2 regions of the Shewanella psychrotolerans genome follow, and region 2 is predicted to be linked to the other one. Evidence: predicted binding sites of a transcription regulator. Region 2 holds the regulator's gene; the other holds the start of a gene.
What was found. Region 2 encodes MetJ, which represses methionine synthesis genes. Its sites were predicted from a motif close to TAGACGTCTAGACGTCTA; they were not measured.

Region 1: msrA (peptide-methionine (S)-S-oxide reductase MsrA) is a predicted target of MetJ. The motif match lies at 3,494-3,511, and genes of this name have one in related genera.

The regions. Positions count from the first base shown of each region.
Region 1 is NZ_CP080419.1:2,280,972-2,286,222, reverse strand. Features, by position in the region: gene K0I62_RS10100 (alpha/beta fold hydrolase) at 1-207, opposite strand, end outside; gene seqA (replication initiation negative regulator SeqA) at 483-1,028, shown strand; gene pgm (phosphoglucomutase (alpha-D-glucose-1,6-bisphosphate-dependent)) at 1,083-2,738, shown strand; gene msrA (peptide-methionine (S)-S-oxide reductase MsrA) at 2,873-3,352, opposite strand; gene astE (succinylglutamate desuccinylase) at 3,730-4,785, shown strand; gene K0I62_RS10075 (thiamine pyrophosphate-dependent dehydrogenase E1 component subunit alpha) at 4,979-5,251, shown strand, end outside.
Region 2 is NZ_CP080419.1:581,937-587,187, forward strand. Features, by position in the region: gene K0I62_RS02630 (DUF3373 domain-containing protein) at 1-60, opposite strand, end outside; gene K0I62_RS02635 (c-type cytochrome) at 108-437, opposite strand; gene K0I62_RS02640 (conjugal transfer protein TraF) at 1,027-2,223, shown strand; gene K0I62_RS02645 (sulfite exporter TauE/SafE family protein) at 2,308-3,042, opposite strand; gene metJ (met regulon transcriptional regulator MetJ) at 3,138-3,452, opposite strand; gene metB (cystathionine gamma-synthase) at 3,676-4,842, shown strand; gene K0I62_RS02660 (bifunctional aspartate kinase/homoserine dehydrogenase II) at 4,862-5,251, shown strand, end outside.

The sequences.
Region 1 (5,251 bases), 1.7 Mb from region 2:
TAATTGCGTCATCGCTTGCGCTAAAGAGGGGTAATCCATCTTCTGCCAATGTGGGCTTAGGCCATGGTTAGGCACATCGACCCGTATAACCTGGTGATCGGTCAATGCGTTAGCCAGTGTTCTAAGATTATCTAAGTTGCCGAACAAGCCGTGGATCAGAATCACCGGCGTGCCATTACCCGATATTTGATAGTTGAGAGTCGACATGAGTTAGCTTGTTGAAAATTTGCGTCAAATTGTGCCTGTAAATACTGTTAAATGACAGTACTATGAAAATCGATGAATATCACTTGAATGGTTTTTCAGCAAATGATCGTTAATTTATTGATCAAACGACGATCTGCGATAAATTTAGTGCGATCGCTCTTTATTCTATAAGGGCAGTTGGCATACACTGGAACGGATCTGAGCCAAGGGTGTACGGATCGGTTTATAAACAATAAGAACGAGTTAATTTTCACTTTCTAAGGAAGATTTTGGTCATGAAATATATTGAGATTGATGAAGAGCTATATCGCCATATCGCAAGCAAAACCGAGCGCATAGGGGAGAGTGCTTCAGAGATCCTACGCCGACTACTCGGATTAGATGTTAAAACGATTCCAGTGAAAACGCCGAAACAGATAAGTGAACCGAGCTTAGAAAATAAGCAGACATCAACGACAACAAGACCTGAAGTCGCAATATCGGTTAATTCAATCGAGACTCTAATAGATAAAGAGTTGCTAGCTCAGCAGAAAGGTGCCGTAGGTCGTTTTCTTTATAGCCTTGAAGCCATCTATAACGCAATGCCACAGCAGTTTGATCAGGTGCTACAGATCCAAGGCAGAGATCGCCTCTACTTTGCAACCTCAAAAGAATCGCTACTCAAAGCCAGTAAATCCGCCAATCCTAAAGAGATCGGTAATAGTGGGTTTTGGGTGACGACCAATAATAACACCGCTAAAAAGCGCACCATATTAACTGAAGTGTTATTGCAATTTGGTGTAAGCGAAGCGCAAATTGAATCGATAATTAGTAATATTTAGCGCTTAGGATGTATTTTGTTTTTTGATCACGCATATTCACGATAGGAGTCAATGGTGGCGATAGATAAACGCGCTGGGCAAGCTGCACAACAAACGGATTTGGTTAATATTCCTAAATTGATGAGCCATTATTATCGGCTCTCACCAGATGTTAGCATTGATGCACAAAAGGTGACTTTTGGCACATCAGGTCATCGTGGTTGCGCATTTAGCAAGAGCTTTAATGAAAAACATATTCTCGCGATTGTACAAGCTGTTGTTGATTATCGGCAGCAGGCTAATATCACTGGGCCGATGATTGTCGGTATCGACACTCATGCACTGTCTCAAGCGGCTTACATAACCGCTCTCGAAGTGCTTAGCGGCAATGCGATACAAGTTTTAGTCGCAAAAGATGATGAGTTTACCCCAACACCAGTGGTATCTCATGCCATTATTCGCGCAAATCGAGATAAACCGGCAGACTTAACTGACGGACTCATCATCACTCCTTCACATAATCCGCCTCAAGATGGCGGCATTAAGTATAACCCGCCCCATGGCGGACCTGCTGAAAGCGACATCACTGCTTGGATTGAATCTCGTGCTAATGATTATTTAGCAAAACAGCTCGAAGGTATTAAAAGGCTCAGCTATTCAATTGCTGTCCACACAGCGCTGATCGTAGAGACCGACTTTATGTCTGCTTATATTGACGCGCTCGATGATGTTATCGATATGCAAGCAATTAGCAAAGCTGGAATAAAGATTGGCGTCGACCCTCTAGGCGGCTCGGGGATCCATTACTGGAGTAAGATCGCCAGTCGCTACGATATCGACATTGAACTGGTTAACGACAAAGTCGACCCCACATTTAGCTTTATGACATTGGATAAGGACGGCAAGATCCGAATGGATTGTTCATCACCTTATGCGATGGCGGGGTTACTCGAACACCAAAACGATTTCGATATTTGTGTGGGTAATGATCCAGATTATGATCGCCACGGCATTGTTTGCCCTGGCACAGGTTTGATGAATCCTAACCATTATTTGGCCGTTGCGATTGAGTATCTATTAATGCATCGCCCCGATTGGTCTGTGGATCTCATTATCGGTAAAACCCTTGTTTCGAGTGCGATGATTGATCGGGTTTGCGCCGAACGAAAACGCACCATGAGTGAAGTCCCTGTTGGATTTAAATGGTTTGTCGACGGCCTCGCGGACGCAAGCTTTGCATTTGGCGGAGAGGAGAGTGCGGGGGCGGCATTTTTACAGCGTGATGGCCGTACCTGGTGTACCGATAAAGATGGCTTTATTTTGGCGTTGTTGGCGGCAGAGATCTTAGCGGTAACCGGGTATACACCAGCGCAGCTATATCAGCAGATGGTAGAGCGTCATGGCGAGAGTTTTTATCAAAGAGTTGATAGTCCAGTAAAACCAAAGCGTAAAGCTAAGTTTAATCAACTGATTAGCGAACGGGTGACTACAACGCAATTAGGCTGTGACCAACTTGCGGGTGACGCGATTACTGATGTGCTTACTCACGCACCCGGTAACAAAGCTGCCATTGGTGGCATAAAAGTAGTGACAAAAAATGCTTGGTTTGCGGCGCGCCCGTCGGGAACTGAAGCACTGTTTAAGCTCTACGGTGAAAGTTTTGTGTCCAGTGACCATCTCGAGCAGGTATTGACCCAAGCACAAGAGATGATTGACACCCTGTTAACATAGTGTCAGCCACAGTGACCGTTATAGTCAAATATTAAAAATGACTTAGTTGCCAGCAATTAGAAACAACGACAAAGACCCCATCTATTTCGATGGGGTCTTTTTATTCGTCACTAAGTTTTATTCAGTGAGGTGGTTTAGTAGGTCAGGTGGCAGGATGGAAGATTATTCTTTTCTAAGTAGTTCTGGTGATACTCTTCAGCTCTGTGGAAGGTGACTGCAGGAACAATTTCGGTCACTATGGGTCTCTGTCCCCACTTTCCACTACGAGCAAGCGCCAGTTTAGCGCTCTCAGCTAGCGCTTTTTGTTGTTTGTCATGGAAGAAGATCGCACTTCGATACTGATGGCCAATGTCACCGCCTTGCATATTGAGCATAGTCGGGTTGTGATTAGACCAAAATACCGCGAGTAGTTGTTCATAATCTACGCGTGTTTCATCATACTCAACTTGGACCACTTCAGCGTGACCGCTATTGCCCGCTTTTACTTGCTCATAAGTGGCTGCGTTGTCGTCACCGCCCATGTAACCAGAGGTTGCTGTTGTTACACCTTCTATTTGCTTGAAGAAGTATTCAACGCCCCAAAAACACCCTGCACCAAATGTCGCTAAAGCCATTACTCGTTACCCCATGATACGTATTCGCTAGAGACCTACTAACCAAATCGTGGCCGATTAAAAGCTGATAAGTGATATAGCTAGCGTTTAACCTTTGTTTAAATGCCACCGTCTAATATTAGCAGTCAAATTTTATGCTTCTATCCGTTTAGATGGCTAGATGTCCTTATTTTGGCACTACTACCAATAGTAATGCAAGAGCATTTTTGCTATTAATATTGGGTTTCTACGTTTGATATTCGTGGATAAATAGCTGTCTTTTCCGTTAAATGATACTATGCCACTCGCTGATTATAATTCTAATAAATCAAAGGACACATCCCTTAAGCGCCTGATCATAAGCGCCTTAAGGAATGATAAATGTAAGGAGTTTTCTTGTGTCACACGCACTGAATTTGTCGAAAGACTTTTTGCAATTCACACTTGCTAACCCTAAATCTATCGATGAGGCACTGTCATTTAGCGTCGACGAACATACCGACGTTGAGGTATGGGATACTGGGGTTATTGTGTTCGAGCCCCGCCTTGAATCTGCAAATACACCTGAAAATCAAGTAAAAAGTATCGTGATCTCTTCTGCAGTACATGGTAATGAAACCGCCCCGATTGAACTCTGTAATAGCCTGATCATGGCGTTGCTGACGGGTCAACTCGTGTGCCGTCATCGAATTTTATTTCTTATTGGCAATCCTCCAGCTATTCTCAATGGCACCCGCTTTGTAGAAGAAAACCTCAATAGACTCTTTAGTGGTGCCCATTCGCAGGGGGAAGGTCTAGTGAACGCTGAGCGGGTGCGGGCTAAAAAACTTGAGCAGTATGTTGGCAAGTTCTTTAATAGTATCAAAGCAACCGGGCCACGTTGTCATTACGATCTGCATACCGCAATACGTGGCTCAAAACATGAGAAGTTTGCCATTTACCCCTACCGTGGTGCGAAGCCTTATAGTCAGGAGCAGTTAATGTTTCTTGCGGCGTGTGGCATCAAAACTGTGCTGTTTCATCATGAGCCAACCACCACCTTTAGCTATTTTTCATGGAATAGCTACCAAGCCGAAGCATTTACTATCGAGCTGGGCAAGGTGATGCCTATGGGTCAAAATGATATGACACGGTATATCGCCTTAAAAGAGATGTTGTGCCGCTTGATCACAGGTCAAGCGCTAGAGTTAGACTCATTTGATGAGAGCAAGCTCAATCTTTATCAAGTCAATCGTTCTATTAATAAGCATTTTGATGACTTTGAATTTACATTTGCGAATAATGTGGAGAACTTCACCACTTTTCCTAAGGGCTATGTATTAGCAAAAGAGGGGGGAAGAGATATTAAAGTTGAGGCCCCAAGTGAAGCCATTGTTTTCCCAAATGCCAACGTGCCAATAGGCCAGCGTACTGTGTTATGTTTAATTCCCGCAAAAGATTACAGCATAGAGTGATACGGGTTAGAACAGAGTGTTGTAAAGCTAGATATACATCCGGTGAGGATGCTAGTTAGTGGCTTTAAACTCGTTAAGCTTGATAGGTAGTTTACGTTAACGTAATTTTAAGGCCGCGTAATTAACAAAGAGAGCGAGTGGTGTCTGCATTCGCAACCAGATAACAAGAAAACTCAGCTGATAAGAGAATAGTATGAGCAACGCAACAAGCACTACAGAAACTGTCCATCGTGTCAGCTTTCTCGATAAGGATTCACTGTCAATTCCGATCTTGAAGATCTTACAAGCCGACGGAACCACCTTTGAAAAGGCGGTTTTGCCTGTTATTGACCAGCCATTAGCCGAAAAAATTTATGATACTTGTGTTTTCACACGAGTACTCGATGAACGCATGTTAGGCGCTCAGCGTCAGGGACGCATCAGTTTTTATATGACTTGTACTGGTGAAGAAGCATCAATCGTTGGC
Region 2 (5,251 bases):
GTAGGCGCTGCCTGAAAAAGCTAATGCATTGGCTATTAATATTGATAGTAGAGTACGCATGTGATCTCTCCCGTTGCGTAAAGATGCAGTAAGTTGGCCGCTTTTTTTTAACCGCAAGTTTGAGGCTGATCAGAGTCCGCCGCATGGTCATAAAGGAACTGTTGAATATCTAAACGGTCCTTTTCTGAAAGGTTTTCAAATACGTCCGGTTTTACTTTGTGCATATCACGTTGGAAGAAGCGGTCCCACTGACTCATCGTTTTACTCATCGGGGTTAATTCACCTGCAGCATCACCTTTGCTATGGCAGGCTTTACACTCTTTTTTGTAGAGATGTTTGCCCTTTTTAGGGTTACCGCCATCTACGGCGTAGGCTTGTCCGCCGATTGACAGGGTTAACATTAAGCAAGTCGCAATTTTTACTAGGTTCTTCATCATCTATTTCCTTAATCACTACTGCGAGTGATTTATTGACATGAAACAAAATGTTTGCTTCTTGTTTTAAAATTTAGCAAAAGAGATTGGATGTTAATTTGATGTTGATCACTTTAATTAAAATAATCTAATTGATAAAAATATCATCAATAAAAATCTAATGATTGTTATTTAACTTATTGTTATTTAATGATTTAGTTTTATGGTTTTATGCGGTTTGAAATTTGCGTGGCCAGTTTTTTGATGATTTATGTCACATATCATTATTTTAACGATGTCTAAATAAGCTTGGTTAACAGGTGGTTTTGAGTTTTGAAGGAGACTGTTAAGTTATGTTGTTGCGAAAATGTGGGTGGGTGAAATTGCTTTGAATACTCGTTTTATTTGGGGTGACAATATCATAGACAGTGCTACAGCAATTAGGGTAAAGATGTGATCGCTCAGCGACCATTTAGCACGAAAGGTTAGGGCTGATGAGGTTCAATATATTAATTATGTTGTAGGGCATAAATCGTCCACAATATGCTGATGATGAACTATCTTTAAAATCGAGCGGCAGGAGAATCAAAATAAAAAAATTAGGGTGAATGGAATGAAGTTCCTTAATACGGTATTTACCATGGTGTTGGGAGGTTTGTCTGTATCGGCATTCGCTGGTCAACAATATTATGAAGCACGCAGTGATGCGATGGGAGGTGCCAGTGTTGCTTCTTCTCATCGTGAGGGGGCCGCCTTTATCAATCCAGCATTATTAGCTGTGCATGCGCCAAAATATTCTGGCGGATTGGTGATGCTACCTGCGTTGGGAGCCGATGCCGCCAATGTAGATAACCTAAGCGATCAATTTGATGCGCTTCAGCTGTCCTATGATGGATTAGAAAGCGCTATTGATGCAGCCGATGCGGCAGGAGTTGAGAGTTATAAAATGGCGCTAATCGGTGATTTACAATCTTTAGAAGATGAAAGTGCTTATGTTAGCGCAGGGCTCGGTTTCTCTGTGGTATTGCCCACTAAGCGCATGCCAATGGCAGTATTCTATAAAACGTATATTGATGCGGTGAGTGTCGCTGCGATAGAGCAAAGTGATTTAGATTTGTTGGAAAATATCGATCCCAATAGTCCTCCCGCCTTGACTGATCTGGATTCCCAGGGGGCCGTTATCGCTGGTGCAGTTTCAGATTTAGGGGTTGCACTTAGCTTTCCTCTATCCATAGTTAACATGCCGATAGCTGTCGGAATATCGCCTAAGTTACAACGTATTGATACATACAATTATGTCATTAGTGCTAATGATTTCGATGCGGGTGATTTCGATGATAAAAAATATCGTAACAAGGAGACCGCGATTAACTTAGATGTCGGTGTCGCAATGCAGCCCTTAGAAGGAATGGTTGTTGGTTTGTCTGGTCGTAATTTGATCAGCCAGAAAGTGGATACTGTCGAGTCACTGGGGCGTCAATTTACTTATCGAGTTGAGGCGCTTTATACCGCAGGGGTTTCTTATGGGTGGAATAGATTTAGCGTAACGACAGATATAGATCTCAATAAAAATAAGCGCTTTGATGAGATCGATAGCACCCAGTACTGGCGTGTTGGCGGTGAAATAAAAGCAACCGATTGGTTTGCCTTACGTTTAGGATATCGTCATGACCTTGAGGATTCGACCGCTGACATCTATTCCATTGGCACGGGATTTACCGTTGGCCGTTCATTCAATTTCGACTTAACCGGCATGATGGGTAGCGATGATGTTATTGGCGGTGTGCTTCAAACGTCTTATCATTTTTAAGTTTGATAATTAAAAACGATAAAAGCTGAGGCAAGTGATTGTCTCAGCTTTTTTGATATTAGTTTGACGATAACATATTATAAATTAATTGCTTATCTCCAAAATGGACTTAGTTGCTAAGATGATTGCGCTGAGACTACAAAGACAGAGTGTCATGATCCGTGTTTTATGTTTATCTACTCGCCCAATGAGTCGATTCGCCAGCAAATACCCTAAGATAACCGATGGTAATAGCAGTAACGAAATATAAAAGTGGTGTAATGTCAGCAGGCCACTGAAGCCTAAAATGATGAGCGCTATAGTTGAGCTGAAAATAAAAAATGCCGACAGTGCTGCTCGGAACTGTTTGGCGTCTTTTCCTGACAGTAAGATCGCTAATGGTGGCCCGCCAATGGCGGCAATATTACCAAAAATACCAGACAATATACCTGCTGCAAATAAGCTAGTTCGCGTGATAGGAAGAGATAATTTAAGTAAACTTAGCAATACTGCCAGTGCCACAATAATTGCTATGGCTAAACCTAATATGGGTTGTGGTGCCCATAGCAATAGCGAAGCACCTAATATACCCCCTGGAATTCGTCCAATTAGCGCATATTGCAGACCGTTAAACTCAAGTGAGCCTCGTTCTCTAAAAAGTGTTAACAGTGAGATGGAAAATCCCATCAAAATTACTGGAGCAGGAACCAGACTAGGATCGACAAGGTAAAGCAGTGGCGAGGCGACAACGGCTAAGCCAAAACCGATAAGACTTTGAGTTAACGCACCTATGAATATAATCAATGAGGCGAGCACTAAGATCGTAGGATCGATGAACAAGTCAGCCACGGTTACTCCATTTGGCAGGTGGGATAGACAAAAAAGGGATCGCTAATGGATCCCTTTTTAGATGGCAATTTGGTGAGTAGAGCGTATTACTCTAGCTCTTCCCATTCGATACCCATCTCTGTCATTAACTTTTTTACTTCAGCTGGGATACTGTCAGGCTTGTCTTTTGACAAGTCATCGTCATGGGGAAGAGGTTGACCAGTGTAGGCATGTAAAAATGCCTCGCAGAGCAATTCGCTGTTGGTGGCATGGCGTAAGTTATTTACCTGACGACGTGTTCGCTCATCGGTTAATACCTTAAGTACTTTTAGAGGAATAGAAACAGTGATTTTTTTCACTTGCTCATTCTTCTTACCATGTTCAGCATATGGGCTGATATAATCGCCATTCCACTCAGTCATCGACTCACCTGTAAATTCTCAAATTCGGGGCAGATTTTATACCCTTACAAATTACAGTCAAATTATTGCCTTTAATTTTTGTGAATTGCAAATAGATTTCTAAATGTTTGGACGTCTAAACGTCTAAATATGTTGACGGTGACGAGTTGCTTAGGTACATTTAGACGTCCAGACATCTCTTTGTGATAGATGACTGTTAGCGTATCGATTTTAGGAGCAATAGATGACAGAGCGAAAACTAGCCACCGCAGCGGTTCGTACCGGTATTGAGTCGGATACTCAACATGGTGCTGTTGTACCTCCCATTTACCTGTCGACAAATTACGCTTTTGATGGTCATAACAATCCCCGCGACTTTGACTATAGCCGTTCGGGGAATCCGACTCGATCTATTTTGGGCGATGCGATAGCTGAATTAGAGAGAGGGGCAACAGGTGTGGTGACTTGCACCGGTATGGCAGCCATTACATTGGTAACTAGCTTGCTTGGGCCTGATGATCTGCTGATCGTGCCTCACGATTGTTATGGTGGTAGTTATCGTCTGTTTACCAATCTTGCAAAGAAAGGGGCTTTTAAGCTTATTGTCGTCGATCAAACCGATCCTAAAGCGTTAGAGGCAGCGATCGCTCAGCAGCCCAAAATGGTATGGCTAGAAACGCCTTCTAATCCACTGTTACGCGTGGTTGATATCGAAGCAATAGCGAACGCATGTCACGGTGTCGGTGCACTGGTTGTGGTCGATAACACCTTCTTATCTCCTATTTTGCAGCAACCTTTATTACTTGGCGCAGATATTGTTATTCATTCAACCACCAAATATATCAATGGTCACAGTGATGTGGTCGGCGGAGCGGTTGTCGCAAAAGATGCTGAGCTCGGCGAACTGCTGCATTGGTGGTCTAATACCTTAGGGTTAACTGGCTCAGCTTTTGATAGTTATCTGACTTTGCGTGGTTTACGTACCTTGCCAATAAGAATTCGCGAGCATCAAGCAAATGCACAGAAGGTACTGGCGCTGCTGACATCTCACCCTGCGGTTGACAAGGTATATTATCCAGGGCTTACAGAGCATCCTGGGCATGAGATTGCAGCAAAACAGCAAAGAGGCTTTGGCGCTATGCTCAGTTTTGAATTAAAAGGTGGAGAATCAGAGCTTATTGCGTTTTTAGATCAGTTAAAATACTTTTCAGTGGCCGAAAGTCTTGGTGGGGTAGAGAGCTTAGTTGCAGTTCCTGCTACCATGACCCACAGAGCGATGGACCCAGAAGCGCGCTTTGAAGCGGGAGTAAAAGATACTCTGATTCGTTTGTCTGTGGGGATCGAAGATGGTGATGATTTGGTTGCTGATATTCTGGCGGGTCTAGATGCTGCTGAAGCAGTAAGTTGTTAAAGGTATTGAGGAGCAAAAAATGACACGATGTCATTTGCATAAATTTGGTGGTTCTAGTTTAGCTGATGCAGATTGTTACCGCCGTGTCGCTCATATTCTTCTTACTCATGGCCATAGCGATGATCTCATTGTGGTTTCTGCTGCGGGTAAGAGTACAAATTTTTTATATAAGCTGCTCGACCTAAGTGAATCTAATCAACTGTGGCAAGAAGAGCTGCAAGTATTGATTAGCTATCAACAGAATTTAATTGAACAGTTACTCTCTAATGAACAAGCCCGTAGTTTACGTGAGCGTTTATCGACCGATAAAGCACAATTAACGAGCTTACTCTCGATTGACCCATTAAATGATTATCAGCGTAATCAAGTGGTCAGTTTCGGTGAGCGTTGGTCTTCGCGACTATTAGCT